4 regions of the Streptomyces sp. UG1 genome follow, and region 3 is predicted to be linked to each of the others. Evidence: riboswitches for the same ligand, from Rfam matches in the RefSeq annotation. Region 3 holds a riboswitch; each other region holds the start of a gene.
The links. A riboswitch is a leader RNA that binds a small molecule or an ion and turns the genes downstream of it on or off. The one in region 3 is predicted to bind cobalamin.
Positions count from the first base shown of each region.

Region 1: linked by a shared signal. The riboswitch ahead of ACP4J3_RS18055 (cobalamin biosynthesis protein) and the one ahead of ACP4J3_RS28335 (ABC transporter substrate-binding protein) in region 3 are both predicted to bind cobalamin.
Region 2: linked by a shared signal. The riboswitch ahead of ACP4J3_RS12570 (prenyltransferase/squalene oxidase repeat-containing protein) and the one ahead of ACP4J3_RS28335 (ABC transporter substrate-binding protein) in region 3 are both predicted to bind cobalamin.
Region 4: linked by a shared signal. The riboswitch ahead of ACP4J3_RS21400 (energy-coupling factor ABC transporter permease) and the one ahead of ACP4J3_RS28335 (ABC transporter substrate-binding protein) in region 3 are both predicted to bind cobalamin.

Region 1 is NZ_JBNGGG010000014.1:172,246-179,809, reverse strand. It holds gene ACP4J3_RS18080 (alpha/beta hydrolase) at 133-1,260, opposite strand; gene ACP4J3_RS18075 (class II aldolase/adducin family protein) at 1,486-2,175, opposite strand; gene ACP4J3_RS18070 (lysozyme) at 2,383-3,141, shown strand; gene ACP4J3_RS18065 (anion permease) at 3,295-4,539, shown strand; gene ACP4J3_RS18060 (hypothetical protein) at 4,598-4,819, shown strand; cobalamin riboswitch at 4,938-5,077, shown strand; gene ACP4J3_RS18055 (cobalamin biosynthesis protein) at 5,180-6,121, shown strand; gene ACP4J3_RS18050 (cobyric acid synthase) at 6,118-7,564, shown strand, end outside.
Region 2 is NZ_JBNGGG010000009.1:134,449-142,012, reverse strand. It holds gene ACP4J3_RS12600 (ferredoxin) at 88-321, opposite strand; gene ACP4J3_RS12595 (aldehyde dehydrogenase) at 328-1,785, opposite strand; gene ACP4J3_RS12590 (MBL fold metallo-hydrolase) at 1,929-2,954, shown strand; partial or broken gene ACP4J3_RS12585 (nuclear transport factor 2 family protein) at 2,963-3,421, shown strand; gene ACP4J3_RS12580 (RidA family protein) at 3,470-3,835, shown strand; gene ACP4J3_RS12575 (phosphotransferase) at 3,843-4,328, opposite strand; cobalamin riboswitch at 4,394-4,533, shown strand; gene ACP4J3_RS12570 (prenyltransferase/squalene oxidase repeat-containing protein) at 4,647-5,873, shown strand; gene ACP4J3_RS12565 (SCO2322 family protein) at 5,870-6,520, shown strand; gene ACP4J3_RS12560 (energy-coupling factor transporter transmembrane component T) at 6,520-7,564, shown strand, end outside.
Region 3 is NZ_JBNGGG010000027.1:53,497-61,060, forward strand. It holds gene ACP4J3_RS28320 (methylmalonyl-CoA mutase family protein) at 1-1,584, opposite strand, end outside; gene ACP4J3_RS28325 (enoyl-CoA hydratase/isomerase family protein) at 1,772-2,830, shown strand; gene ACP4J3_RS28330 (class I SAM-dependent methyltransferase) at 2,891-3,631, opposite strand; cobalamin riboswitch at 3,815-4,002, shown strand; gene ACP4J3_RS28335 (ABC transporter substrate-binding protein) at 4,059-5,090, shown strand; gene ACP4J3_RS28340 (FecCD family ABC transporter permease) at 5,087-6,100, shown strand; gene ACP4J3_RS28345 (ABC transporter ATP-binding protein) at 6,097-6,870, shown strand; gene ACP4J3_RS28350 ((2Fe-2S) ferredoxin domain-containing protein) at 6,872-7,270, shown strand.
Region 4 is NZ_JBNGGG010000018.1:132,680-140,243, reverse strand. It holds gene ACP4J3_RS21430 (HtaA domain-containing protein) at 1-629, opposite strand, end outside; gene ACP4J3_RS21425 (hypothetical protein) at 668-1,456, opposite strand; gene ACP4J3_RS21420 (heme/hemin ABC transporter substrate-binding protein) at 1,542-2,570, shown strand; gene ACP4J3_RS21415 (ATP-binding cassette domain-containing protein) at 2,620-3,486, opposite strand; gene cbiQ (cobalt ECF transporter T component CbiQ) at 3,483-4,232, opposite strand; gene ACP4J3_RS21405 (energy-coupling factor ABC transporter substrate-binding protein) at 4,236-4,586, opposite strand; gene ACP4J3_RS21400 (energy-coupling factor ABC transporter permease) at 4,628-5,329, opposite strand; cobalamin riboswitch at 5,360-5,545, opposite strand; gene ACP4J3_RS21395 (DUF6086 family protein) at 6,038-6,382, opposite strand; gene ACP4J3_RS21390 (hypothetical protein) at 6,379-6,861, opposite strand; gene ACP4J3_RS21385 (hypothetical protein) at 6,883-7,032, opposite strand; gene ACP4J3_RS21380 (RHS repeat domain-containing protein) at 7,016-7,564, opposite strand, start outside.

The sequences.
Region 1 (7,564 bases), on a different contig from region 3:
CGGAATGTCACGAGGGGCGACGGGGATGGCCAACGCACGGGGTTCTGCGAGCGGCTGGGGGCCGATAACAGGCCAGTGGTACGGCCTTAAACGGAATCTGTGGGACCGGTCCGTGCGGGGGTGCCGCCGGGGTCACATGAGCGGAGTCATGAAGCGCCGCAGGGATTCTTCATAGGAGGCGGGGTCGGCGTTCCACATGGCCGCGTGAGGGGCGTTCTCGACCGTCTGGAGGGTCACCAGGTGGGGGTGGGCGTCGGCCAGGCGGCGCGACAGGTGCCATGGGGCGACCCTGTCCTCGGGCCCGTGGAAGATCAGGGTCGGCACCGCGAGCTGGTCCACGGCGTCGCCGTCGGCGGCACGATCTGCGCTCAGCCCGGTGCGGCCCTGTGCCGCGCGGACCGCGAGCGGCAGCAGCGCGCTCGGCGTGTGCCGGGCCGAGGCGAGGGCGCGCAGGGTGGTCTCCCAACTGAGGACCGGGGAGTCGAGGACGAGTCCGGAGACGCGGTCCCGCAGCCCCGAGCGCGCGGCGGCACGCAGCGCCATCGTCGCGCCGGTGGACCAGCCGAGCAGAACGAGCTGCCCGGCGCCGTGGCGCACGGCGTAGCGCATCGCCGCGTCCAGGTCCCGCCACTCGGTCTCGCCGAGATGGTTCAGCCCGTCCGGCGGGCGGGGCGCGCCGAGGTCGCCGCGATAGGCCAGGGCGAGGACCGGGAAGTGCCGGCCGCTGAGGAACTCCATGACGTTCATGGCCTGTTCGCGGGTGGTGCCGAGCCCGTGCACCGCGATGACCCAGGTGTCCCGCGCACCGGGTACGAACCACGCGGGCAGGGAGCCGAGTTCGCCCGGGACGTCGACGTCGGCGTGGTCGAGGCCGAGGGCTGCGCTCGGGTCGCCGACGTGGACGTTCGGGGTGAGCCAGACGCTGTCGCCGGGCTGCAGGGTGCCGTGGGTGACGCGTTCGAGCCGCCGTACGACGGTGTCGGCGGAGTGCTTCGCCGCGGCGAGCACGGGGCCGACGACGGCGTGCGAGCCGTCGCCGGACAGCCCGTACGTGCCGGGGCGCAGCGAGGCGAGGTCGCGGGTGAGCGCGACCTGCCCGGCGGCCGTGGCGTGCACGGTCAGCCGGGGTTCGGTGGGCAGGGGCCTGCCCGGGGGCGCCGTCAGCGCGGCCCCACTGGCGAACCGCCCGGCGGCGACGCTGGCAGCGCCGGCGGCCAGAGCCACGGTGACGGCAGCGGCCGTCGCTTTGACAGTGCGCACGAACCCAGTGTCCGGGCGGAGGCGGGGAGGGGCCAGTGGGAGCCCGACTTGGAGTGAGGCACGCAGCCCACCCCCACCGCCGGTTTGCAGCTCCGACGCGCCCCGCCGGACGGACTGAAAGATGCGCGCCCGGGACCCTCCGCGCGGCCCCGACCCACAACGCACCCGCAGACGCCACGCCCCCCCCACACACACCCCGCACAGGCCGCCGCAGGCATCCCCGGCTCAACCCCCGGAGGGCCCCCGCTGCCCATACCCCCGCAACCGCTCCCCCACCTCGGCCACCTGCCCCTCCGACAACAACGACGGCGCCAGCCCCGGAACCGACGAGGCCGTCAGCCACACCCGGCACATCCATTCCAGTTGGGCCGTACGGTCATACGCCTGGTCCAGCGTCGCGCCGCAGGCCATCGTGCCGTGGTTCTGCAGGAGGCAGGCGGTGCGGTCGGTGAGGGCCCGGAGCATGTTCTCGGCCAACTCCTGGGTGCCGTACGTCGCATAGGGAGCCACACGAACCGGTCCCCCCAGCGCCGCGGCCATGTAGTGGATCAACGGAAGCTCGGTCACCAGCGTCGAGACGGCCGTCGCATGCACCGCATGGGTGTGGACCACCGCACCCGCGTCCGTGGCGCGGTAGATCGCCAGATGCATCGGCAGTTCGCTGGTCGGCACCAGCGCCCCCAGCACCTGCCGCCCGTCCAGATCGACCCCGGTCACATCCTCCGCCGACAACCGGTCGTACGGCACTCCCGACGGCGTGACCAGCACCGTCTCCCCGACCCGCACCGACACATTGCCCGACGTCCCGACGACCAGCCCGTCCGCCACCGTCCGCCGCGCTGTCGCCACCAGCGTCTCCCACGCCTCCGCCTCCTCGGGCCGTACGCCCCGCTGATCCCGCTGCTGCTCACCCATGCGGCGATCCTGCCAGCCAGGCCCCGGACACCGCGTCAAGTCACCGCCGGGGCGGCGCACTTTAGAGGGGAAGACCGGCGTCCGGAAGGGCACACACAGGGACATATCACCCTCGCCCCACCCTTGGCCTGAGAACGATCGGCATTCAACGATCTTCCAGTACTCTCTGGGAGATTTGTCGTGCACGTCGCCATTCCGGGGGGAAATATGGCTCGTGATCGCAAACCGTCCCGTCACCGCTCCCGTCACCGCTCCCGCCTCGTAGCGATATCCGTGGCGGCCCTCACCCTCAGCGGAACCGCCCTCGCCGAGATCCCGGCCGCGGCCGCGAGCAAGCCCAAGGGCCACGACGTCTCCTCGCACCAGAAGGACGTCAACTGGCAGAGCTCGAAGGCGAAGGGCGCCAAGTTCGTCTACGTCAAGGCGACCGAGTCCCACACCTACCGCAACCCTTACTTCGGCCGGCAGTACAACGGCTCCCGCAACGCGGGCCTGGTCCGCGGCGCGTACCACTTCGCCGTGCCGAACAAGTCGTCGGGCAGGACCCAGGCCGCGTTCTTCGTACGCAACGGCGGCGGCTGGCGGTCGGACGGCTGGACCCTGCCGCCCGCCCTCGACATCGAGTACAACCCGTACAGCAAGCACAAGTGCTACGGGCTGAGCAAGGCGAAGATGGTCAACTGGATCCAGTCCTTCAGCGACGAGGTGAAACGACTGACCGGCCGCCGCCCGGTGATCTACACCACCACCCACTGGTGGAACACCTGCACCGGCACCAGCCGCGCCTTCGCCTCCAACCACGCCCTGTGGATAGCCCGCTACAACTCCTCGACCGCGGGCACGATGCCGGCCGGATGGCGGTTCTGGACCTTCTGGCAGTACGACAACGGCGGCAGCCTGCCGGGTGACCAAAATCTCTTCAACGGCTCCATGGCCCAGTTGAGGAAGTTCGCCCGGGGCTACTAGCCGGGCGACGCTTGGGCCGTACACCGACCGGCGGACCGAAGGTCTCCCCTTCCGGCACCCCAGGACACCGTGCGGCCCCCCTCAGTTCACCTTTCGTTCACCCAGGTTACCTACGTTCGTCCGGCCAATGACCTCGAACGATTGCCTGGGTAAATGGAAAACTTCTCGCTGATCCTCGCGATTGTGGTCGTGACCGCACTCGCGTTCGATTTCACGAACGGTTTCCACGACACCGCCAACGCGATGGCCACCACCATCTCGACCGGTGCGCTCAAGCCCAAGGTCGCGGTGGCCATGTCCGCCGTACTGAACCTTGTCGGCGCCTTCCTCTCCGTGGAGGTCGCCAACACGATCTCCAAAGGTCTCGTCGACGAGACCGGCATCCGTCCCGAGGTCATCTTCGCCGCGTTGGTCGGTGCGATCCTCTGGAATCTGCTCACCTGGCTGGTGGGCCTGCCCTCCAGTTCCTCGCACGCCCTGATGGGCGGTCTGATCGGCGCCACCATCGCCTCGGCCGGCATCGGCGCGGTCCACGGCGACGTGCTGGTCACCAAGGTGCTGATCCCGGCGATCGCCGCCCCGCTGGTCGCGGGCATCGCCGCGCTGCTCGCCACGCGCCTGACGTACACCTTCGGCAAGAAGGCCGACGGCAAGGCCGCCGCCAAGGGCTACCGCAGCGGCCAGATCGCCTCCGCCGGCCTGGTGTCCCTCGCGCACGGCACCAACGACGCGCAGAAGACGATGGGCGTCATCACCCTCGCCCTGGTCGCCGGCGGCGCCGTCGCCCCCGACTCCGACCCGCCCATGTGGGTCATCCTCTCCGCGGGCCTGGCCATCGCGCTCGGCACCTACCTCGGCGGCTGGCGCATCATCCGCACCATGGGCAAGGGCCTGACCGACCTCCAGCCGCAGCAGGGCTTCGCCGCCCAGACCAGCGCCGCCACGGTCATCCTGGCCTCCTCCCACCTCGGCTTCTCCCTGTCCACCACGCACTCCGTCTCCGGTTCGGTGATGGGCGCCGGCCTCGGCCGCAAGGGCGGCGTCGTCCGCTGGTCCACGGCCACCCGGATGTTCGTCGCCTGGGGCCTGACCCTCCCGGCCGCCGCCCTGGTCGCCGCGCTCGCGGAGTACGTGACGGGCCTCGGAAGCTGGGGCACGGCCGTGGTCGCCGTCTTCCTGATCGCCTCCAGCGCCGCGATCTGGAAGGTCTCCCGCCGCGAGGTCGTCGACCACACCAACGTCAACGAGAGCGAGGAGTCGCCCGGCGTGGTCACCACCGCCATCGCCGCCGTGACCCCGCCCCCGGCGGTCCCCGCGAACGCGGCGGCCGAGGAACTGGCGACCACGATCCCGGCCGCGTCGACCACCGAGTCGGCGCCGTCCCAGGCCACGGTCTGACCCGCCCGGTCACTCCCCTCACTCAGGCTCACTCGGACTTACTCAGGAAAGAAGAACCATGAAGATCGACTGGGCGGCCCTCGGCTCCGTCTTCGGCGTCAGCCTCGTGGTCACGGTGGCCCTGGTGGGCCTGTTCACCCTCGGCATCGCGGGCCTGTCCCGCCAGGAGAAGGCCTCGGCCCAGGGCGGCTCGGCCGCCCTCGCGGTCACCGGCGCGTACACGTGCTTCGCGGCGTGCGCGGCGGCGGTGGCGTACGGGATCTATCTGATCGTGGCCTGAACCACACCACACGCACCACCTGAAGCACCCGAGGTGCGGGACGGACAACCGTCCCGCACCTCACTGCTGTGTGGGCCTTCGCACACTCTCCCGTCGCAGGTCAACGGCAAGTTGACGCCCGTTCCAACGCCGTGGTGGACTTCCGGGGCCAAGTACGGCGGCAGGAGAGGAAGCCGGTGAGAATCCGGCGCGGTCCCGCCACTGTCACCGGGGTAGTAAGCCCCGGGAGCCAGGAACTCTCACCGCCGGTCTCGTCGAACCAGGGCGTGGACACCCTGAGTGAGGACACAACGCGATGCTCGCCTGCCGCTCGACACGCAACTGCGGACCCACGTCTGACCTCACGGTCGGCTGACCCCGATGCGAGCCGATCGCGTTTTCGCGTACGGCGCCGCCGCCGGGCTCCTCGGCGATCTGCTGCTCGGCGATCCACGCCGGGGGCATCCGGTCGCCGCGTTCGGCCGGGCCGCCGGTGCCGTCGAGAAGGTGTTGTGGCGCGACGACCGCGCGTGGGGTGTGATGCACACCGCCGTGTGCGCCGGTGGCGCCGTCGCCGCCGGGGCGCTCGCCGCGCGTGTCGTACGTACGTCTCCCGCCGCTGCCGTCGCGCTGACCGGCGCCGCCACCTGGGCCGTCGTCGGCGGGACTTCACTCGCCCGGGAGGCGCGGGTCATCGGACGGGCCCTGGAGGCGGGGGACGTCGAGGCGGCGCGGGCGCGGCTGCCGCATCTGTGCGGGCGGGATCCGCAGGCGCTGGACGCGGACGGGATCGCGCGCGCGGTCGTGGAGTCCGTGGCCGAGAACACCTCCGACGCGGTGGTGGGGGCGCTCGTGTGGGGGGCCGTCGGCGGGGTGCCGGGACTCCTCGGGTTCCGGGCCGTGAACACGCTCGACGCCATGGTCGGGCACAAGTCGCCCAAGTACCGGCGCTACGGCTGGGCTTCGGCCCGGCTCGACGACCTGGCCGGCTGGCCGGGGGCACGGCTGACCGCCGTACTCGCCGCCGTCGCCGGAAGTGATCCCCGTGGAGCGGTACGGGCCTGGCGTACCGATGCCGCCAAGCACCCGAGCCCCAACGCCGGGCCCGTCGAGGCCTCGTTCGCCGGGGCGCTCGGGGTCCGGCTCGGCGGGACGCTGTCCTACGGCGGGCGGGTCGAGCACCGGCCCGTGCTCAACGCATCCGGGCGGAGCGTCGGCACGGCCGACATCGAACGTGCCGTACGGCTGTCGCAGCGCGTCGGCTGGCTGGCGCTCGGCGTCTGTGTCGCCGCGCGCCGTGTCGCGAAGGGGCGTACGTCATGACGGGCGGTGGGCTGCTGGTCGCCGGGACCACCTCCGACGCCGGCAAGAGCGTCGTCACGGCCGGGATCTGCCGGTGGCTGGTGCGGCAGGGCGTGAAGGTCGCGCCGTTCAAGGCGCAGAACATGTCCCTCAACTCGTTCGTCACCCAAGAGGGTGCCGAGATCGGGCGGGCGCAGGCCATGCAGGCGCAGGCCTGCCGCGTCGAGCCGACCGCACTCATGAATCCCGTGCTGCTCAAGCCCGGTGGCGAGCAGAGCAGCCAGGTCGTGCTGCTCGGCAAGCCGGTCGGTGAGCTGAGCGCGCGCGGGTACCACGGCGGGCGGCAGCAGAAGCTGCTCGGCACCGTGCTCGACTGTCTTGCCGAACTCCGGGGCACGTATGACGCGGTGATCTGTGAGGGGGCGGGGAGTCCGGCCGAGATCAATCTGCGGCGCACCGACATCGTGAACATGGGGATCGCCCGCAATGCCGGGCTGCCCGTGCTGGTCGTGGGCGACATCGACCGCGGCGGTGTCTTCGCCTCCTTCTTCGGGACCGTCGCGCTGCTGTCGGAAGAGGACCAGAGGCTGATCGCCGGGTTCCTCGTCAACAAGTTCCGCGGCGACGTCTCGCTGCTCGAACCCGGCCTCGACATGCTCCACGGGCTCACCGGACGGCACACCTACGGCGTCCTGCCCTTCCGGCACGGGCTCGGGATCGACGAGGAGGACGGGCTGCGCGTTTCTTTGCGCGGGACGGTCCGGGAGTCGAACCTCGCCCCGCCCGTCGGCGAGGACGTACTGCGGGTCGCCGTCTGTGCCGTCCCCCTGATGTCCAACTTCACCGACGTGGACGCCCTCGCCGCCGAACCGGGCGTCGTCGTGCGGTTCGTGGACCGGCCGGAGGAGCTGGCCGACGCGGACCTGGTGGTCGTGCCCGGCACCCGGGGGACCGTCCGCGCACTGGAGTGGCTGCGCGAGCGCGGGCTGGCCGAGGCCCTGGTCCGCAGGGCCGCCGAGCAGCGACCGGTCCTCGGGATCTGTGGTGGCTTCCAGGTCCTCGGGAAGCACATCGAGGACGAGGTCGAGAGCCGGCGGGGGCACGTGGAAGGGCTCGGGGTGCTGCCCGTGCGGGTGCGGTTCGCCCGGGAGAAGACCCTCACGCGGCCGGTGGGCAAGGCCCTGGGTGAGGCGGTCGAGGGATACGAGATCCATCACGGAGTCGCCGAGATATCGGGCGGCGATCCCTTCCTGGACGGCTGCCGGGTCGGCCAGACCTGGGGCACCCACTGGCACGGCTCGCTGGAGTCGGACGGCTTCCGGCGGGCCTTCCTGCGCGAGGTGGCCGCCGCCGCGGGCCGCCGCTTCGTGCCGGCCCCCGACACCTCGTTCGCCGCGCTGCGCGAGGAGCAGCTGGACCGGCTCGGCGATCTGATCGAACAGCACGCGGACACGGACGCGCTCT
Region 2 (7,564 bases), on a different contig from region 3:
CGGTTCGAACTCCCTCACTCGTCCCGTAGGCCTACTTTCAGGGTAGGACACACGGTCCGAAATGAAACCCCCCAAAGGGGACTTTTCCTATTCCTCCGGCGGGAACACCGGCTCCCCGCTCCCCAGCAGCGTGACCACGATCGCCTCCACCGGGCAGCTCTCGGCCGCCGCCAGGATCCGCTCGTTCGCGTCGGTCTCCGGGTCGGCCGGATGGGACTGGCGGCCGGCGTCGAGGCGGAAGTGGTCGGGGGCGTGGTGGACGCACTGGGCCGAGCCGATGCACACCGACCGGTCGACCTCGACGTGCCAGCGGTCGCCCATGCCCCCTCACGCCTCCCAGCCGGCCGGGAGGTGGATCATCTTGTGCTCCAGGTACTCGCCGTACCCCTCGGGCCCGAACTCCCGCCCCAGCCCGGAGTTCTTGTAGCCGCCGAACGGGCCCAGCATGTCCAGGCTGAAGGTGTTCACCGAGTAGGTGCCGGTACGGACCTGCCGCGCGACCTCGATGCCGTGCGCGGTGTCGGCCGTCCAGACGCTGCCGCTCAGGCCGTAGTCGGAGTCGTTGGCGATCTTCACGGCCTCGGACTCGTCGCCGTAGGGCAGGAGGCAGATCACCGGGCCGAAGATCTCCTCGCGGGCGATCCGCATCGAGTTGTCGACGTCGCCGAAGAGGGTCGGCTCGACGTACCAGCCCCGGTCCAGGCCCGGCGGACGCCCGCCGCCCGTGAGGATCTTCGCGCCCTCCTCCTGGCCGATGCGGATGTAGTCGAGGCTGCGCCGGCGCTGGCGTTCGGCGACCAGCGGCCCCACCTCCGTGGCCGGATCGAGCGGGTCGCCGACCTTGTAGGCACCCGCGGTGGCGGCGAAGGCCTCGGCGAACTCGTCGTAGCGGCTGCGCGGCACGAGGATGCGGGTCTGCGCCACGCACGCCTGGCCGTTGATCATCCAGGCGAAGGGCGCGATGCCGACCACGGCCGTGTCGACATGCGCATCCGGCAGGATCACCGCGGCCGACTTGCCGCCCAGCTCCAGGGTGACGCGGGTGAGATTGCGTGCGCAGACCTCCATGACCCGCTTGCCCGCCGCCACCGAGCCGGTGAAGGAGACCTTGTCGACACCGGAGTGTCCGACCAGGTACTCGCTGACCTCGCGGTCGGCGGGCAGGATCGACAGCACGCCCTCGGGCAGCCCCGCCTCGGCGACGATCTCCGCCAGCAGATAGGCGTCCAGCGGGGTCTCGGGCGACACCTTCAGGATCGCCGAGCAGCCCGCGAGCAGCGCGGGCGCGAGCTTGGCGGCGGCGGTGAACTGCGGCACGTTCCACGGCACGACGGCCGCGACCACGCCGACGGGCTCGCGCCGCACCAGCAGCTTGCCGAGCACGCCGTCGCGCCTCTCCTCGTACGGGAAGCCGCGGGCGACGGTGATCGCCGCGTCCCAGGCCATCATCGAGGCGAGCGCCTGCACCATCACGGACGAGGTGTACGGGGTGCCGTTCTCGGAGGAGATGACCCGCGCGATCTCCTCGTGCCGCATCGCGATCCCGTCCTTGATGCGGGTGACGACCTCGATCCGCTCGTCGAGGCTCATCCGCGGCCAGGGCCCCTCGTCGAACGCCCTGCGCGCCACCGCGACCGCCCGGTCGACGTCGGCGGGCGAGGCGTGCGGCACGCGTCCGATGACCTGTTCCGTGTGCGGCGAGATCACCTCGATGACGTCCTTGCCCAGGGGATCGGTCAACTCCCCGCCGATGAAAAGCTGTCCGTGTTCCACGAGCTCGGTCATGGCCGACGCCTCCTGCGGAGCTGACGCTGTTTCAGAACTGATACCAGTTCTAGTTATAGTGGGCAATGGTCGTGGGCGGGCAGGCGGCGGGCCGACGGCGGACGAGGCGAAGCCAGGACGGGAAGCCAAGATGGGGGAGGCCCATGACGCAGGTGTACGACCACGGCGGCGGCGTCCGGTCCGTGAAGGTCCCCATCCCTGACAACCCGCTCGGCCACACCCTCGTGTACGTCGTCGAGACCGGCCGCGGCCCGGTGCTGGTCGACACCGGGTGGGACGACCCGGCGTCCTGGGACATCCTCGCGGAGGGACTGACGGCCTGCGGCACGTCGGTCGCGGAGATCCACGGTGTCGTGATCACCCATCACCACCCCGACCACCACGGCCTGTCGGGTCGGGTGCGCGAGGCGTCCGGGGCGTGGATCGCGATGCACGAGGCGGATCTCTCGATCGTGCGCAGGGCGCGCGGAACCCGCCCCGAGCGCTGGTTCACGTACATGGCGGCCAAGCTCGCCGCGGCCGGCGCCCCCGAGGAGCACATCGCGCCCCTGCGGGCGGGCCGGCCCCGCACACTCCCCGGCCTCTCCCCCGCCCTCCCCGACCGCGAGATCGTCCCCGGCGAACTCCTCGACCTCCCCGGCCGCCGCCTGCGCGCGATCTGGACCCCGGGTCACACACCCGGCCATGTCTGCCTGCACCTGGAGGAGGACCACCCGGCCCAACTGCCCGGCCACGGCCGCCTGTTCTCCGGCGACCACCTACTCCCCGAGATCACCCCGCACATCGGCCTGTACGAGGACCCCGACGACGCGACGGTCACCGACCCGCTCGGTGACTACCTCGCCTCCCTCGAACGCGTCGGCGGTCTCACCCCCGCCGAGATCCTCCCGGCCCACCAGCACCCCTTCACCGACGCCCCGTCCCGCGTACGGCAGTTGCTGGCCCACCACGAGGAACGGCTCACCGGACTGCTGGCGTTGCTGTCCGAGCCCCTCACCCCCTGGCAGCTCGCCGAGCGCATGGAGTGGAACCGGCCCTGGGAGCAGATCCCTTACGGGTCACGGAACATCGCGGTCTCGGAGGCCGAGGCCCACCTGCGACGGCTGGTGAAGCTGGGGCGGGCGGAGGCGGTGGCGGGGAGTGAGCCGGTGACGTACGTGACCGTATAACAGTCACCATGAACACGCCGAACGCCTTGGCCCCGTTGGACCGACTCCTCGCCGAACGCGCCTGCGAGCGCGTCATCCTCGACTTCGTCCACCGCCTCGACCTCGGCGAACCGGCCTCCGTCGCCGAGCTGTTCACCGAGGACGGCTGGTGGGAGTGGCCTGCTCCGGGGGACGGGCGCCGCTCGGAGGGACGGGCGGCGCTGCGGGCGTACTTCGGCGCACGGCCGGCGGACAAGCTCTCGCGGCGGGTCATGTCCAACATCCGGGTCACGGTGACGTCGGAGGACACGGCCGAGGCGACGTCGTACTTCACCACGTACCGCGTCGAAGGCTGGACGGGCGGCATGGTGCCGGCCGCCCCGCCGGTCCAGGTCGGCCACTACGAGGACACGTTCCGCCGCGTGTCCGACCAGTGGCTGCTCACCTCCCGGACCCTCCACCTCCCGTTCGGCGGCCCCACCCCACGACAGGGCCGCGGCGCCCTCGACGTCGTCCACACCGACCGCGCCCCCTTCATCCGCTTCCCCGACGGCAGCGAGCCGCCGCTCTCGCAGGGTGTGCGCAGCGGGCCCCTGCTGTTCACGTCCGGCCAGGGACCGCTGGATCCGGCGACCGGTGCCATGCCGGGCGACTTCGGGGCACAGGCACGACAGGTGCTCGCCAACGTCGAGGCCGTCGTCGCGGCGGCGGGCGGCGACCGGCGGTCGATCGCACGCTGCACCTGCTATCTCTCCGACCGGACCCACTTCGCCGAGTTCAACCGCGTCTACCGGGAGTTCTTCACGGACTGCCCTACCCTTCCGGCCCGTACGACGGTTGTGGCTCGGCTGGTGCGGGAGGGTGTGCTGGTCGAAGTGGACGCGGTGGCCGTCGTCGCCTGACGGGCCATCAGCGCATGAGCGTACGGATCAACGCCTCTGTGTCACCGAGTAGTTCGATCTCGCGCGGCGTCATCGTCGGATTGACCGCGCGCCGGCGCAGGGCCTCGGTGAGGCCGGCCTCCGTGAGGTCGGAAGGGTCGGCGAGCAGGGACGTCAGGATGGAGCGGGCGGCTTCGGCGACGGGCTCGGCGACGACGGCGGCCTGGGCGAGGATCAGGTGAGCGAGGATGCCGCCCGCCTCGTCCGGGCCCAGTGTCCCCCCGGTCAGCGCCCCGAGCATCGTCGGCCCCGGCAGCCGCTCCATCACCAGCTCGGTCCGCGAGGAGTCGGCCAGTCGTACCCGGGGCGCCGGATAGCCGTGGGCGCGTGCGTGGGCCATCACCGCGCCCTCGGCGAGCGCGTCCCCGTAGCCCTCCCGGTTCCGCCGCAGCACCCATGCCTCGTCGATCTCGTACACGTCGGCCGTGCGCCCCGTCCCCAGCAGTCGCCCCACCGACCCCGCCCCCTCCGTCGTGCGAGGACCGTACCCCGGCCCGCACAGGCGGCCCTCGGGGTCCCGGTTACGGGCGGGTAGAGTGTCGGCGTCGTCATCACACCCGTACGGGGGAAAGCCGGTGCAAATCCGGCGCTGACCCGCAACCGTGAACCGGTCGTCGAAGGCCGGTGAGCCGGATCTCCGCGTACGGGCAGTGACCGGCTCACGTGCCCGGCAGCCGGCCGGAGCACGGCACCGTCGAGGTATACGGAGCCGAGCCGCCGGGGGTCCTCCCTGTGCTGCCCGGTTCCCCTTAGGGAAGGGCACCCGCCGATCATGTACGTCCGCCGCAGCGCCGCGGTCCTGGCCGCCGTCGCCGTCGTGATCGGCGCGGCCGCGCCGGCCGCGGCCGCCGACGAGTCCCCTTCCACGTCGCCGTCCCGGGCGTACCCCGCCGAGCTGTACGGCGGCACCGACCCGACCTACGACGGCGTCTGGCGGCAGTCCCTCGCGCTGCTCGCGCAGGACACGGTGGGCGTGCGGCCGGCGAAGGGGGCGGTGGACTGGCTGCTGGGGCAGCAGTGCGCGAACGGCGCCTTCGCGCCCTACCGCGCCGACGCCGACGCCGACTGCGGCGCCAAGACCCCCGTCGACACCAACAGCACCGCCGCCGCCGTACAGGCACTCGCCGCACTCGGTGGGCACGACGCCGCGACCGGCAAGGCGGTGTCCTGGCTGAAGTCCGTGCAGAACAAGGACGGGGGGTGGGGGTACGCGGCGGTCGGGGCCAGCGACACCAACTCGACGTCGGTCGTGATCGGCGCGCTCGCCGCCGTGGGTGAGAAGCCGGCAGGCGTCGTGAAGGGCGGGCGGTCTCCGTACGACGCCCTGGTCGAACTCGCCCTGCCGTGCACGGGTGACGGCGCCGGCGCCTTCGCCTTCCAGCCGGACAAGAAGGGCACCCTGGTCGCCAACGCCGACGCCACGGCCGCCGGGATCCTCGGTGCGCTCGGCAAGGGGCTCGTGGTGCGCCCCGGCACCACCGCCTCCGACGCGACCTGCGCCGACGGCGGCGACCGGACCCCGCAGCAGGCCGCGGCCAACGGCGCCGCCTACCTCACCCGGGCCCTCGCCGAGGACGGCCACCTCAAGTCCGCCCTCCCCGGCGCCGAGGACCAGCCCGACTACGGCAACACGGCCGACGCGGTCGTCGCGCTCGCCGCCCGGTCCGGTGCCGGCGCCGCCCAAAAGCCGCTGCGCTGGCTGGAGCAGAACTCCGCCAAGTGGGCCGAGCAGAGCGGCCCGGCCGCCTACGCCCAGCTCATCTTCGCCGCCCACGCCACCGGCACCGACCCGCGCGACTTCGGGGGCGTGGATCTCGTCAAGCAGCTCAACGCGACCGGCCCGGCACCCCAGAAGGCAGCCGGCCAGGAGGAGAAGGGGGAGAAGACGGACGACGGGGACAACCCCTTCGGCGCCTGGTGGTACATCGGTGTCTTCCTGGTCGTCGGCATCGGCATCGGCTTCCTGCTGAGCGGCCGCAACAAGGGCGGACGGCAGTGATCCGCCGCGTTGTCGCTCTTCTCCTCGCCGCGCTGGTCCTCCTGACCGGCGCGGCCCAGGCCGCCCAGGCCGCCGGCTACCGCTACTGGTCCTTCTGGGAGCGCAAGGGCGACACCTGGATCTACGCCACCCAGGGCCCCGCCACCGCCCGCCCCTCCGACGGCGACGTGCAGGGCTTCCGCTTCGCGGTGAGCGCGGACTCCAAGGACGCGGCGCAGCCGAGGGGCGCGGCCGAGTTCGCGGTGATCTGCGCCCGGACACCCGCGCAGGACGGCACGAAGCGGGTCGCCCTCGTCCTCGACTTCGGTACGCCGGCCGACGCCCCGTCGGGCGAGACGCCCCCGGCCCGCCGCACGGCCTGCGCCCGGGTGGCCCCCGACGCGACGACGGCGGAGGTCCTGGCCGCGGTCGCCAAGCCGCTGCGCTACGACACCGACGCCCTGCTGTGCGCGATCGCCGGCTATCCGCGGAAGGGCTGCGGCGAGCAGGTGTCGGACGACGACGCCCGCGAGCCGGCGCCGACCAGTGACAGCGCCGAGGTCGACTCCGGCGACGGCAGCACCTGGCTGGGCCTCGTCGCGGGCATCGCCGCCGTGGCCGTTCTGGCAGCGGCAGCGATCTGGCAGGCAAGGCGGCGGCGACCGTAATGGCCGGGGCGCAACTCCACCCCGGCGCCTGGTGGCTGTGGGCCCTGGCCCTCGGCACCGCGGCCACCCGCACCACCAACCCTCTCCTGCTCACCCTCCTGATCGCCACCTCGGCGTACGTCGTGGCGACGTGCCGCCCGGACGCCCCGTGGGCCCGCTCCTACACCGCGTTCGTCAAGCTCGCGCTCGCCGTCCTCCTCATCCGCCTGGTCTTCGCCGTGGCCCTGGGCTCCCCCCTCCCCGGCACCCACGTGATCGTCACCCTGCCCGAAATCCCCCTCCCCGACTGGGCGCAGGGCCTCCGTCTGGGCGGCAGGGTCACCGTCGAGACGCTCGTCTTCGCCCTCTACGACGGCCTGCGGCTGGCGGCCCTGCTCATCTGCGTGGGCGCGGCGAACTCCCTCGCCAACCCCACCCGCCTCCTCAAGTCCCTGCCCGGCGCCCTCTACGAGCTGGGCGTGGCGGTGGTCGTGGCCCTCACCTACGCCCCTCATCTCATCGCCGACGTCCAGCGCCTGCGCGCCGCCCGCCGCCTCCGTGGCCGCCCCGACACCGGCATCCGGGGCTTGCTGCACGTGGGACTGCCGGTCCTGGAGGGCGCGTTGGAGCGCTCGGTCGCCCTGGCCGCCGCGATGGACGCGCGCGGCTACGGCCGTACCGCCGACGTCCCGCCCCGGGTCCGCCGTACGACGACCGCGCTCACCCTCGGCGGCCTGCTGGGCGTCTGCGCCGGAACGTACGGCCTGCTGACCGCCGAGGGCGGGACGTACGGCCTGCCCGTCCTCCTCGCCGGACTCGCCGCCGCCCTGGCGGGCCTCCGCCTGGGCGGTCGCCGCACCCTGCGCACCCGTTACCGCCCGGACCGCTGGGACGCCCGCGCCTGGCTGGTCGCCGGTTCCGGCGCGGCGGTCGCGGCCCTGCTGACCCTCGCCGCCGACCGCGACCCGGCGGCCCTGCACCCCGGCGTGGTCCCCCTGGAAGCGCCCGCCCTCCCCCTGTGGCCCGCGGCAGCCGTCCTGATCGGCCTGCTCCCGGCCTTCATCA
Region 3 (7,564 bases):
GAAGGTGCCCTCGGTGACGGGCTCGATGCCGCCCGCCTGGAAGAGGTTCGAGGCGAAGGTGAGGCGCGCGGTGTGGGCGGCGGCCGGGCCGAGGGCGGCCAGGAAGATCCGGGGCCGGGAGCCGGTCGCGGCCAGGTGGGCGTCGGAGCGGGCGCGCAGGGCCTCGTACGCCTCGTCGCGGCGGACGCGGGGCAGGCCGCCGGACGGGGCCTCGGGCGCGGGCTCGCGCTCCACGGGCTGCTCGGCGAGGTGCGGGAACTCGCTGACGCCGGTGACGGGTTCGCGCCGCTTGGCGAGCTTGCCGGTGCGCGCCTCCCAGGTGTTGGCCAGGTCCTGGCCGAGGCGTCCGGAGCGCAATGCTGCTGCCTGACCGCCGATCCGCTCGATCCGCTGGAAGAACTCCCAGCCCGCGTGGGCCAGTTCGTCCGTCAGCCGCTCCACGTACCAGGAGCCGCCCGCCGGGTCGATCACGCGGGCGAGGTGCGACTCCTCGATGAGGATCGTCGAGGTGTTGCGGGCGATGCGCCGCGCGAACGCGTCCGGCAGGCCGAGCGCGTGGTCGAAGGGCAGCACCGTCACGGAGTCGGCGCCGCCGACCCCGGCGGCCAGCGTGGCGACCGTCGTGCGCAGCATGTTCACCCACGGGTCCCGGCGCGTCATCATCACCGGCGAGGTGACGGCGTGCTGCACCTGGGCGCTCGGCGCCCCGCACACCTCGGTGACCCGCGCCCACAGCTTGCGCGCGGCCCGCAGCTTGGCGACGGTCAGGAACTGGTCGGCGGTGGCCGCGTAGCGGAACTCCAGTTGCGCACAGGCCTGTTCGACCGGCAGCCCCGCCTCGGTCAGCTGGCGCAGATAGGCGACACCGGTCGCCAGCGAGGCGCCCAGCTCCTGGGCGGCCGAGCCACCGGCCTCGTGGTACGGCAGCGCGTCCACGGTCAGCGCCCGCAGCCCCGGGTATTCCTCGGCACACAGCCGCGCCAGCGAGGCGACAGGAGCGAACTGCGAGGACTCTCCGGTACGGGCCTGAAGGCCGAGCGGGTCGGCGCCGAGGTTGCCGCGCGCCGCCTCCTTGGCGACGCCGCGCTCCTCGTACAGCCGCAGCAGCTCGCGCGCGGCGGGCTCCACGTCGCCGCCCGCGTCGAGGACGACGGGGGCCAGGTCGAGGTAGACGCCGTCCAGGGCGCGGCGGAGGTCCGGCACCGGGATGCCGCCCTGGCCGAGGACCAGCCACAGCGAGGTGACGCCGTTCTCCAGGTCCGCGAGCACCACGCCGTCGGTGAGCGCCGTGTGCCGCTGGCGCACATCCCAGCCGCCGGCCGTGTTGCCCTCGGCGCGAGAGCCGCGGACGAACGGGGCGAACCCGGGCAGACCGGGGTCGGGCGCGGTGTCGCGCGCGGTGTACAGGGGGCGGGTGCGAAGCCCGTCCTCCAACGCAGTGGACAGGGCGTCCTCGGCGGCCGTACCCGAGACGTCCTTGCCCGACTTGCGCAGCACACCTGCCACCAGGTGTTGCCACTGCTCATGGGTTGCGTCAGGGAACTCGGCGGCCAGCGAGAGCCCGTCGTCAGGCAGGACCGTCATGCTCGGATGCTAGGTCAGATCGTCAAAGGAGCAGCAGTGGGCACGGCTGTGACCTTTCCCTCTTCCGCACTGTGACCTGGGTCTCCGGGTCGTAGTGTGGCACCCTCGGCGGTGGATTTACTAGGACGTCCAACTATATAACGGTGCCGGGAAGATCGTCCGTGACCTGGAAGGGGCCAACGAGATCATGAGCGCCGCCGAAGAGCCGGTCCTGCTGCACACCACCGGCCGGGCGGGCCGCATCATCCTCAACCGGCCGAGGGCCCTCAACGCCCTCACCCACGCGATGGTCCGCCGCATCGACGAGGCCCTCACCGCCTGGGAGCACGACCCGGCCGTCGAGACCGTCGTGATCACCGGCGCGGGCGAACGCGGCCTGTGTGCGGGCGGCGACATCCGCGCCATCCACGACGACGCGCGCGACGGCGACGGCACCGCCGCGGCCGCGTTCTGGCGCGACGAGTACCGCCTCAACGCCCGGATCGCCCGCTACCCCAAGCCGTACGTCGCCCTCATGGACGGCATCGTGATGGGCGGCGGCGTCGGCCTCTCCGCGCACGGCGCGTTCCGCGTGGTCACCGAGCGGTCCCGGATCGCCATGCCCGAGACCGGCATCGGCTTCGTCCCGGACGTCGGCGGCACCCATCTGCTCGGCCTCGCGCCGGGCGAACTGGGCACCCATCTCGCCCTCACCGGGGCGCAGATCGGGGCCCGGGACGCCATGCTGTGCGGGCTCGCCGACCACTACGTGCCGTCCGCCGCGCTCGGCGACCTGGTCGCCGACCTCGCCGAATCGCCCGTACGGGACGCGCTCGCCCGGCATGCGCGGCATTCCCCGCCCCCGGGCGAACTGGCCGAGTGGCGCGACTGGATCGACGCGTGCTACGCCGCCGACACCGTAGAGGCCATCGTCGATCGGCTGTTCACCTGCGGTGACCCGGCCGCCAAGGAGGCCGCCGAGACCCTGCTCGCCAAGTCGCCGACCGCCCTCAAGGTCACGCTGGCCGCGCTGCGCCGCGCCCGCCGGCTCGGCGCGCTGGAGCGGGTCCTGGACCAGGAGTTCCGCGTCTCCTGCGCGGCGCTGGCCTGCCCCGACCTGGTGGAGGGGGTCCGCGCCCAGATCATCGACAAGGACCGCGCCCCGCGCTGGTCGCCGGCCACCCTCCCCGAGGTCACGGAAGCCGACGTGGAGCGCTTCTTCGCGTCACTCGGCGAGCGCGAACTGGGGCTCGCCGTCGCCGGCTGACCGTGAGGAGATGGAGGAAATGACGGACTCGGAGCGGCTGATCGCCGGCCCGGACGGCCGTCAGGCGCGGCAGCGCAGCATCTCCAGTGGCGGGTTGGCGCGGAAGTCCGCCCAGAAGTCGGCGCCGTACTCGCGCAGGCCGGCCTCGGACACCTCCAGCGGGACCCAGGTCACCTCGCTGAATCCGGCCGCCCGCAGGGACGCTTCGTAGACCTCGCGGCGCGGGGCGGCGCTGATGATGCTGACCGGCGGGTCCAGCAGCGCCGTGACCCGGAAACGCGGCCCGGTCGCGGCTTCCTCGCCGGTCGGCTCACAGCGGAAGCCGTACTTCTCCAGCGACGACGGGTCGGGGCGGTAGTCGGGGGACTGGGCCAGCACGAAGAACTCGGCGCCGGGCAACAGGCTGCGGTGCACGTTGCGGCACATCCGCTCCATGGCGGCGACATCCTGGGCGTAGTTGAGCAACTGCACCCCCAGTGCGATGTCGAACTGCCGGTCCATCGGCCGCAGTTCGGTGACATCCCCCACCTCGTAGCGCACCCCGAGCGGCTCACGCGCCTCCAACTCGCGCGCCGCGGCCACCATTTCCCGGGAGATGTCGACGCCGAACACCTCCGCGGCGCCGCGCCGCATGAACTCCCTGCTGTAGAAGCCGGTGCCGGAGGCCAGGTCGAGGACCGCCTTGCCGCGCACGTCCCCGACCATGGCCAGGAAGCCGGGCACCTCCGCATACCGCGTCAGCGGCAGGGACTTGAAGCCCTCGAACGCCTCACCGATCTCGTCGTACTGCTGCACGCTCACCGCGTCGTCCTCCCGTGTGCATCGTCGATGCCCTCGGCGTCGGCCCCCGCGCCCCGGGACACACCGTGGCCTGTGGCGGGCAGTCTTCCCGCACCTCGGCGCAGGGCCGTACTGGCAGAAGCCACAAAGATCCGGACCTCGCCCCGGGTTCCCGTACAGGCGGGTGGGGCGGCCATACGGACTTGGTAGCCTCATCAGGCCAGTCGAGCCACAACCGAGGCCAGGGAATCCGGTGGGAATCCGGAACTGACGCGCAGCGGTGAGGGGGACGGGCGGGGCACGGCAGGTTCACAACGCCACTGGGAGACCGGGAAGGCGGCCCCGACCGGACGAACCCGAGTCCGAAGACCTGCTGGCACCTCACCGCCGCCCGGCGGGGAGGACGTCCGTAGGCCAGGCTCCGCGTACGAGCCCCGACACCCGAGGCATGCCCGTGCTCCGTACCCCCGCACTTCTCCTTGCGTCCGCCCTGCTGCTCACCGCATGCGGCGGCGGCGCCTCCGACGCGGACACCGCGAAGCCCGCCGGCGCGGGCTACCCCCGCACGATCGACAACTGCGGCCACAAGGTCACCCTGAAGTCCGCCCCGCGGCGCGTCGTCTCCCTCAACCAGGGCACCACCGAGATCCTGCTCTCCCTCGGCCTCGCCGACCGCATGGCGGGCACGGCGACCTGGACGGACCCGGTGATGAAGGGGCTGGAGAAGGCGAACGCGGCCGTGACCCGGCTGGCCGACGACAACCCCTCCTTCGAGAAGGTCCTGGACGCCGAACCCGACTTGGTCACCGCCTCGTTCGTCTCCACCCTCGGCAAGGGCGGCGTCGCCACCCGCGAGCAGTTCGAGAAGCTCGGCGTGCCCACGTACGTCTCGCCCTCCGACTGCTCGACGGGCAAGGACAACGACAGCGGCGGCGACGGATCGCGCAGCGAGCCGCTCACCCTCGACGCCGTGTACGGCGAGATCCGCGACCTGGCCCGTGCCTTCGGCGTCGACGAGCGCGGCGAGAAGCTCGTCGCCGAGCTGAGGCAGCGGGTGCGCGCGGCCACCGACGGGCTGCACGCCCCCGATGTCTCCCTCATGTACTGGTTCGCCAACTCCCAGTCGCCCTACCTCGCCGGCTGCTGCGGCGCGCCCGGCGCCATCACCCGCGCGGTCGGCGCGAAGAACGTCTTCTCCGACACCCACGACGAGTGGCCCCAGGTGGGATGGGAGACCGTCGCCGACCGCGACCCCGACGTCATCGTGATCGGCGACCTGACGCGCAGGCAGCAGACCGCCGAGAGCGCCCGCGCCAAGATCCGCTTCCTGGAGACCAACCCCGCCACCCGCAACCTGACCGCCGTGAAGGAGAAGCGGTACGTGCTGCTCAGCGGGCAGGCGATGAACCCGACCATCCGCACGGTCGAGGGGATCGAGAAGGTCGCCGCGGGGCTGCGCGACTTCGGGCTCGCCAAGTGAGCGTGCGCACCCTGGTGTTGACCGGCGGCGGACTGGCCGCGCTGCTCGCGTCGGTCGCCGTCGCGGTCACGATCGGGCCGGCCGACATCTCCACGGCCGACGTGTGGGCGTCCGTGGCCGCTCATCTCGGGCTCGGCGAGGGCGCGTTGGCGCCCCTGCGGGACGGCATCGTGTGGAACCTGCGGATGCCGCGCACCCTGCTCGCCGCCGTGTGCGGGGCCGGGCTTGCCGTGTGCGGGGCGGTCATGCAGTCGCTGCTGCGCAATCCGCTGGCCGACCCGTTCGTGCTCGGGGTGTCCTCCGGCGCGTCGACGGGGGCCGTCGCCGTCGTGGTGCTGGGAGTCGGCGGGGGAGCGGTGTCGCTGTCGGCCGGTGCCTTCCTCGGCGCGCTGCTCTCCTTCGCGATGGTGCTGCTGCTCAGCCATCTCCTCGGCGGCAGCACGGACCGGGTCGTGCTGTCCGGGGTGGCGGCCATGCAGCTCTTCTCCGCACTGACCTCGTTCATCGTGCTGACCTCCGCCGACGCCGAGACCACCCGGGGCGTGCTGTTCTGGCTGCTGGGCTCGCTCACCGGCGCCGACTGGGGGCAGGTGCTGCTGTGCACCGCCGTCCTGGCCCTGGTCCTCGCCGTCTGCCTCGGCTACGCCCGCACCCTGGACGCCTTCGCCTTCGGTGACGACGCCGCAGCCGGGCTCGGCGTCCGCGTCGCCCGCACTCGGCTGGTGCTGCTCTGCGGAACCGCGCTGCTCACCGCCGCGCTGGTGAGCAGCGCCGGCGCGATCGGCTTCGTCGGCCTGGTCCTGCCGCATCTCACCCGCGCCCTGACCGGCTCCGGCCACGCCCGCCTGCTGCCGGTCACGGCGCTGACCGGAGCCGTGTTCCTGGTGTGGGTGGACACCGCCGCCCGCACCCTCCTCGACCCCCAGGAGGTCCCGGTGGGCGTGGTCACGTCCCTCATCGGCGTACCGGCGTTCGTGGCCGTGCTCTACCGGGGACGGAGGAAGGCATGACGAGCCTGCGGGCCCAGGGTGTCGTACGGCGTGTCGCCGGCCGGGTCATTGTCGACGGCGTCACCCTCGCCCTGCGCCCCGGCGAGACCGTCGGCCTGCTCGGACCCAACGGCTCCGGAAAGTCGACGCTGCTCAGACTCCTCGCCGGCGTCCTCGCACCCACCGCCGGGGTCGTCACCCTGGACGGACGCCCGCTCGGCGACGTCGGCCGCCGTGCCGCCGCCCGGCGCGTCGCCACCGTCGAGCAGGACGCCCACACCCAGACCGAACTCACCGTCCGCGACGTCGTCGCCCTGGGCCGCATCCCGCACCGCCGCGCCTGGACCCCGGCCACGGCCGCCGACGCCGAGGCGGTCCGCGCGGCCCTGGAGCGCACCGGACTGACCGACCGGGCCGGCCAGTCCTGGCACACCCTGTCCGGAGGCGAACGCCAGCGCGCCCAGATCGCCCGCGCGCTCGCCCAGGAACCCCGCGAACTCCTCCTCGACGAACCCACCAACCACCTCGACATCCAGCACCAACTCGACCTGCTGGACCTCGTCGCGGCCCTCCCGGTCACCACCGTGATCGCCCTGCACGACCTCAACCTCGCCGCGATGTACTGCGACCGCCTGCTCGTCCTGCACGCCGGCCGCGCGGTCGCCGAGGGCACCCCGGCCGAGGTCCTCACCCCCACCCTCATCGAGCAGGTCTACGGCGTCCGCGCCGAGGTCACCGACGACCCCGGCCACCCGGTGATCCGCTACCTTCGGCCGGCCGGGCGGTGCTGACGTGCCGACACCGCCCGAACAGCCCGTACCCAGCCGGATCGTGGTCTGCCGGGACTGCTGCTGCGGGACCCCGAAGGTGCCCGGGGTCGATCACGCCCAGCAGACCGCGCGCCTCGCCGAGCACGCGCCGGTGCGCATCTCCGACTGCCTCGGCGTGTGCGAACACGCCAACGTGATCGTCGTCCAGCCCTCCGCCGCCGGCCGCGCCGCGGGCGCCCGCCCCGTCTGGCTCGGCCTCGTCAACGACCTCGACGCCACCGAGGACATCCTCACCTGGGTCCGCTCCGGCGGCCCCGGTGTCGTACCCTGCCCCGACATCCTCGACCTCTACACCTTCACCCCGCCCGGGCGGGCCAGACCGAAGCCGGGAACCACCGCCGAGGCCCAGCCGGACGACTGAGGCGGCCAGGGCGGGGGCCTCGGGTGCCGTTGCTCAGGGCTGCGGCGAAGGCCGGGGGCCGCTCGCAGGCCGGGACGGGGAGCCGTGAGCGACGGCATTCGGTGGCTGATCGACGGGATTCGGTGGCTGATCGGGCACGCGGGGAGGGGCCCGATGGTCGGCGCGGTCTTCGCCGGGCGACGGAGCCGGGGGCCCGTGACGGGGCGCCGCGCTACATCGAGAACAACGCCCACCGCCGTGCGGGAGGCCGCGTGTATAGGGCCGGTGCTCAAGCGGCTGTGGGAGCAGGGTGCG
Region 4 (7,564 bases), on a different contig from region 3:
GGTGCCGGCGGGGGTGTCTCGACGGGCGGTTTCGTGGTGGGCACGTCCTCTGTGCCGACCGTCACGTCGAGCAGGCCGAGGTCATCGCCTTGCGCAAAAGACTCCCCGCTCCACTGCGACAGCAGCCGCGCGCCCTCGTCGGTGAGCGACGCCCGTAGCCCGGTCCACGTCACCCCGCTCGTCCGTACGACAGGGCCGGCACCGTTCGCCGTCACGTCCGCCAGGGCAAGCTCCCGCGCCCGGCCGTCGACGGCCGTACGGGCGTGAAGCGCGCCGTCGCCACCGTCCAGCCGCAGCCGCAGGCCGGCGAGCGTCAACGGCTGGTCCGAGTCGGCGGCCGGCACGATCCGGGCGGCGCCGCCCAACTCGACGTCCACGGCACCGGTTTCGAGGTCGGTGCTGCCGCCCGTGGCCGGGAACGAGGTGCGGTCCGCGGATCCCCGTACGGCGGGTTCGGTGACGTCGATCGACAGGTCGTGGCCGACCGTGGCCGTCCAGCTCGCGTATCCGCCGGACACCGCGCGACCGAACGCCTGCGTGTCCTGCGCGACCGCCGGCCCCGCGGCCGGGCACAGCAGCGCGAGCAGGGCGCCGCCTGTCACGGCGGCGGCGCCGGGTCTCTTCGTCATCTTCGGGTCTCCCTCCGGAGGGTGAGGTCGGGTGCGGGTCAGCCCGCGGTCGAGGCGCGGCGCCTGCGCGCCCACAGCCAGGTCCCGGTGCCGGCCGCGACCAGGGCCGCCGCCGTCGCGCCCGCCGTCAGGGCCACGGAACCGGTGCTGGCGAGCGGGCCGTCGGGCGTCTTCTCGCCGGTGCCGGACGCGCCGCCACCGCCGGTCGTGCTCGCCTCGGCCGGCGCGCTCGGCGTGGCCCTGGCGCCGTCGCCGTCATCGCCGTCGTCGGCCGCGCTCCCGCCGCTGCCGCCGAAGGTCACCGGGACCCGGACCGTCTGGCTCTGGTCGCCGCCCCGGGTGTGGTCGTTGCGGGTGATGACCGCGCAGGTCACGCCGGACTTGGTGCAGTCGGTGGTGGCGTCCTTGGCGCGCACCTTCAGCCGCACGCTGAACGAGCCGTTGTGGCCGCTGCCTTCGTACGGTTTCGCCAGCCCCTCGCCGTAGGAGGGCGGGTTGGAGGAGATCCAGGCGGACGCCCCGGACTCACCGGACATGTCGACTCCGCCCACGCAGGGGGTCGGGGTCTTCCCGGCGCCGTTGTCCACGCAGAAGGCGACGTAGACGCCCTTCTCGGTGTTGTAGCCGGAGCCGGTCACGGTCACCGTCTCGCCGGCCGCGGACAGTCCGGAGGACTTGGAGACGGTGAGCTTCTGGCCCTCGGGGCCGGTCGCCGAGCCGCCCGCCGCCGAGGCCGGGCCGGCGGTCGGCAGCAGCAGGGCGGCGGTGCCGGCGACCCCGAGGAAGCGCCCAACTCTCTTTCGGTGCAGGCCAGTTGCCCACGCCATGGAATACCCCCCATGAGTGAAAACTAAGGGAAGCCTAACCTAAACTATTGCTCAGTTGTGTGTCAGGAGAGAGGACAGGAAACCCATGCGCGCAATCCACAGACCCCTCGCCGCCCTCGGTCTGACCCTCGCGCTGCTCACGGGTGCCTGCGGCGGCGGGGGAGGCGGGCCCTCGGCGGCGGACCCGTCACCCGTCTCCGCGAGCGAGCGCGCCGCCGCGGCCGAGAGACAGCTCGCGAAGAACACCCTCGTCCCCCTCGAAGGGGAGCCGCCCACCCCGGAGTTGCCGGTCACCGTCGACTCCGCCGACGGACGGAAGGTGACCGTCGAGGACGCCTCGCGCATCCTGCCGCTCAACGGGGGTGTCGCCGAGATCGTGTTCACGCTGGGCCTCGGCGACCGGGTCGTCGGCCGGGACATCACCGCCACCTTCGCCGAGGCGCAGAAGCTCCCGCAGGTCACCAAGGCGCACGACGTCAGCGCCGAGAGCGTGCTCTCCCTGCGTCCGACGGTCGTGCTGGCCGACACCGACACCGGCCCCAAGGAGACGATCGACCAGATCCGCGGCGCCGGCGTCCCCGTCGTCGTCCTCGAAACGGCCACGAACCTGACCGACGTCACCACCCGCACCACGCGCGTCGCCGAGGCCCTCGGCGTCCCCGGCGCGGGCAAGGCCCTCAACCGGCGCATGAGCGACGAACTCGCCGCGGCCCGCGCCGCCGTGCCCCGGGGCAGCAAGCCCAAGGTCGCCTTCCTGTACCTGCGCGGCAGCGCGGCCGTCTATCTCATCGGCGGCAAGGGCTCGGGCGCCGACTCGCTGATCGAGGCCGCCGGAGCGGTGGACGCGGGCAAGGACGCCGGTCTGGACAAGCCGTTCACGCCGATCACCAGCGAGGCCTTGGTGCGGGCCCGGCCGGACGTGATCCTGATGATGACCAAAGGGCTGGAGTCCGTGGGCGGCGTCGACGGGCTCGTGAAGATCCCCGGGATCGGCGAGACCCCGGCGGGGATGGACCGCCGGGTGGTGGACATGGAGGACGGGGTGCTGCTCGGGTACGGGCCGCGGACTCCGTTGGTGATCGACATGCTGGTGGACCGCATTCATCGGGCGTGACGTCAACGATGCGGCTGTACAGGCAAGTTCGCGGTGGCGGTTGTCAGTGTCAGCCTTCGGCCGGCAGCGCGGGCGTCGTGTGCGCGCCCGCCAGCGCGGCCAGCTCCTCCGCGTCGCGTGGACCGGGTGCCGTGTCGCCCAGCAGCCCGTGGGCGCGCAGGAACTGGGCCGCCGCCACCCCCCACGGCAGCCGCAGCCCCGCCTGCCGGAGGAGATCGGTGCGGGCCAGCATCGAGGGCGCGGGGCCGGTGCGGACGCCGGACGGGGTCAGGAGCGCCGCGTCGTCGGCCCAGCGCAGGGCGAGGTCGACGTCGTGGGTGGCCATGACGACCGTGGTGCCGCCCGCGCGCAGCCCGTCGAGGGTGGCGAGCAGCCGTTCCTGGCCGTCGGGGTCGAGCCCGGCGGTCGGCTCGTCGAGGATCAGCACACGGGGCCGCATCGCGAGCGCCCCGGCGATGGCGGTGCGCTTGCGCTGCCCGTACGACAGCAGGTGCGTGGGCCGGTCGGCCAGGGCGGCGATGTCCAGCGCGGCCAGCGCCTCGTCGACCCGCGCCCGCACCTCGGCGTCGGGCAGGCCGAGGTTGAGCGGGCCGAAGGAGACGTCCTGGCCGACGGACGCGGCGAAGAGCTGGTCGTCGGGGTCCTGCACCACGAGCTGCACGGTCGTGCGCAGCCGGGTCAGCCCCTTGCGGTCGTACGTGACCGGCGCACCCTGGAGCGTCAACCGCCCCTCGTACGGCCGGAGCCCGCCGCTGAGCAGCCGCATCAGCGTGGTCTTGCCGCTGCCGTTGCGGCCCAGCAGCGCCAGCGCGCGCCCTTCGGGCACGTCGAAGTCGAGGCCACTGAGCACGACGGGGCCCTCCTCGTAGGCGTAGGACGCGCCCCGCAGGGCGACCAGTGCGGTGGGCTCGCTCATGACAGGGCCTTCTCCAGTACGAGGGTGAGGGCGGCCAGCGCTGCGAGCAGGGCGCAACTCGCGGCCGTGAAGCGGACGGAGACCCGGGCCTCGGGCACCAGGACGCGCAGGGTGCCGTCGTAGCCGCGCCCGGCGAGCCCTGCCTGCAGCCGGGATGCCCGGTCGAAGGACCGCACGAAGGCGGTGGCGCCGAGCCCGGCGAGCGAGCGCCAGGTGGCGGCCCGGGTGGTGTGCCCGAGCCGGGCGGCCTGGGCGTCCCGCACGCGGCGCACGGAGTCCAGGAGCAGGAAGCTCATGCGGTACGTCACCAGGGCGACGTCCACCACGGGCGCGGGAACCCCGGCCTTGACCAGGCGGGGCAGCAGGTCGGACATCGGGGTGGTGAACGCGAGCAGCAGCACTCCGAGGGAGGCCGCCGAGGTGCGCAGCAGCAGCTCACCGGCCCGCAGCGGACCGTCGGCGGCCAGGGACACCAAGCCCTCCGGCCCGCCGACCTGTACCAGCAGCGTGGCCGCCCCGGTCACGCAGAAGCCCAGCGGCACGCGATAGGCCCGCCACAGCCGCCGCCCGGGCACGCCCGCCGGACCCAGCAGCACGGTGAGCGCGGTGACCAGGACCAGCGCGGCGCCCGGCCAGGGCGGCAGCGAGATCGCGAGCACGGTGAGGCCGAGTCCGAGCACGGCCTTGTCCACGGGGTGACGGCGGCGCCAGCGGCTGCTGTGCGCCGCCGCGTCGATCGGCAGCACCCGTCAGACCCCGTCGGCCTTCGACTCCTCGGCGTCCCGCTGTCGCTCCAGTGCCCGCTGCTCGCCCTGCCGCCGGCCCCGGCGCAGACCGAAGTAGTAGGCGAGGACCCCGGCGCCGAGGGCCGCCTGGAGGGAGAACAGCGCCGACTCGATCTCGCCGGACGGCGGCTCGTACAGCGGCGAGAACCAGGGCTCGTAGTCCGGCTCGATCTCGGTGATCGCCGTCTCCGCCTCGCCGTCGGCCCCCGTGAACGGCTCTTCCTTGTGGTCGCCGAGCCCGAGCGCGAGCGGCAGCACGGCGAGTGCGGCCACGACTGCCAGCAGCAGGATGTTGATCTTCGTGTTCCTGCTCATCGTCTTCTTGCCCACCGTCTTCTTGCTCGTTGTGTTCTTGCTCATGGGGCCACCGCCTCGCTTCCGGACCGGGACTGCTTCCTGGCGAGGAGCACACCCAGCCGGGTCAGTTCGCCCTTGCTGGACTGCACCAGCAGCCGCATCACGAGCACCGTCAGCAGGCCCTCGCTCACCGCGAGCGGGATCTGGGTGACGGCGAAGATGGAGCCGAACTTGCCGAGCGCGCCCAGGAATCCGCTGCCCGGGTCCGGGAAGGCGAGCGCGAGCTGGACGCTGGTGACGCAGTAGGTGGACAGGTCGGCGACGAACGCGCCGAAGAAGACGGCGACCATCAGCGGCGCGTCGTAGCGCCGCAGCAGCTTGTAGACGGCGTATCCGGCCCAGGGGCCGACGATCGCCATCGAGAAGACGTTCGCGCCGAGCGTGGTCAGGCCGCCGTGTGCGAGCAGCAGCGCCTGGAAGAGCAGGGTGATGGTGCCCAGGACCGCCATGATCGGCGGCCGGAACAGGATGGCGCCGAGCCCGGTTCCGGTCGGATGCGAGCAACTGCCGGTCACCGAGGGCAGCTTCAGCGCGGACAGGACGAAAGTAAAGGCCCCGGAGGCGCCGAGGAGCAGCGTGCTCTCGGGATGCTCCCTGACCTCACGGGTGAGCGAACGGACTCCGTGGACGACGAACGGCGCGGACGCGACGCCCCAGGCGACCGCGTGCGCCGGAGGGAGGAAACCCTCGGCTATGTGCATGGCTCGGCAGACCCTCTCCAGCACCTCGTGGATGGTTGACGCGCCTTGGCCGGTCTCCTGGCTGACGGGTACCACCGCCCGCGCTCCGCCTTCCCGGGTCCCGAAGAACCCAGTGGCTGCCCGTGAGGGCCGGAGCCGGACTTCCCGATTCACAGTGGCGAGGGCCGCACCGGCATCACACCGGATTTCCCGTTCACCAAGGCGTGGTGACAGTAGTGCCCGCGCAGGGTGACTGACAAGCACGCACAGGGGGCGCGAAAGGGGACCTGCGGCGTTGGGTGGAACGGCGCAGGCCGTCGGGCCACTGATGCCCGTCGAAACCCACTGCGGGCCAGGGCGGCAGATGTCAGAACTGATGTCAGGGCCCTCGTGGAGTCACTGCTGGTAGTCAGCCGCCGGAGCCGTCGTGGCGCGCCCTGCGTCTTGCCCCTGCTGCGCAGACAGCCTCCGGTTTTGGCCGGAGGGTGTCTGAGGCTGGGCGGAAGCTCGGGCATCTGCGACCTGCCGCAGTTGACGAAGCCAAGAAGACGGCAGGAGTGCCGGCCCTGGCGGTTCACCGATCAGCGGTAGGGCTGCAGGACCGCTGGAATCGCCGCTTGGTGGGTGTGATGGGGGACCCGGCTGGAGCCCTTCCCTGAGAGTCGTCACACGCGACTCTGGCACCGGTCATGGAACTCACCGACCACCCCGGTGTCCTAGCAGTCCCGATCACTCGAAGCCTGGCATCGTCCGGGGCAAGGAGTCAGGAACGTCCACGGCGGGTGAAATCGATCCGCCAGCCCTGGAGACGAGGACGGCACACACCTCAAGAATCCCTTGGAGCATTCCTCGGAATGCGAGGTTGTTCGTTCTCTGTACGGCTGCCGAAAGCACAGACGTGAAAGCTTCGAATTTTTCGGCGTCGATATGACACTCGTCCTCGACGATTGGTTCGACGCCCGAATCCACTCCCAGAATCCGTGATGCGATTCCCACTTGCCCGACGAAAACCTCGGCAACCTGATTTGCGGGGTTCCACACGTCCCGATCCGCGATCATCACGTAGCAGCTCACTGGGCCCACCTTACTCGAACTTCCACGCCGGGATTGTTCGCCTTCCACTGCCCGATGGCCTGCTCAACGGCGGCCTTGAACTCGGGAGTTGCCCCTGGCGTGGTGAAGTCCATGCCGAGTTTGGCGTTCTGCCACCCCTCCAGGTGGGACCGGGCCTCCACGTAGGAATCAAGCTTCTTGAACACGTGCTTCTCGACCCGGCGTTCGGTGGTGATCCGCGGGTCCTGGCCGGTCGCCTGCTTCTCCTCCCACAGGGTGTCTCCCTCCACGCGGTCGATGTCCGTGATGGTCTTCGACCAGTCGTTGGGATCGTCGACGATGTAGTTCGTGTCGCCGTCGACCGGCGGCCTTTCCCTGTTGGTCATCCCGTCGGCCGGGTCGCACTTCACGAGCCCCAACGGATCTGTCCAGGCAAGCGGATTCTGGACCCAGGCTACGGGGTTCGGCGCCGGCCCGAGCCCGAGGGGATCGGCGCTCATGTAGCGAGCGGTCGCCGGATCTTAGTGGCGATTCAGGTTGCTGCGGGTACGCCAGGCCAGCTCGCCTTCCATGGTGACCAGCTCCCTCGGTGTACCGACAAGGTCGGTCACGATGGCGAAGAAGCGTGTGTCGACGGCCTGTGGGTTGTCCTGGTCAAATGCACGTTCCACCTGGGTGAGGGGGGTGAGCCCGTTGTACTCCAAGCTGGTTGCCGTCCCAGGTGAATACGGTCTCCTCGACCACTTGTCCACCAGCGTCAAGGCGCTGTTTGGCACTGCGACGCCCCAGCGGGTCGTAGCGGTAGCGCCAGACCGTGCCGTCGGGCGTTGTGCAGGAGACCAGACGGCCTTCGGCATCCCAGGCGTATCGCCACACATCCGGCTTGCGGGACAGGCTAGTCTTGCGACGCTCGATGACACGGTCGGCCTCGTCGTAGGTGAATGTCCAACGACCAGCCGTGGTCAGGCGCGTTCCGGTGTACTCACGTGCGCCGACGGCGTCCTCGCCGTGTGTCTGCGGCCAAGTCGCGTGAGCAAGGTTGCCCGCAGTGTCGTACGCGTAGGTCTCGGTCCAGTCCTGCCCGGTCACCTGCGTGATACGGCCAACGCGGTCGAGGCGGAGGCGTCGAGTGCCATCGAGATGGTCGGTGAGGCTGGTGAGGTGACGTATGGCCAGCGCCCAGCGGCCGCAGAACTGACCGAA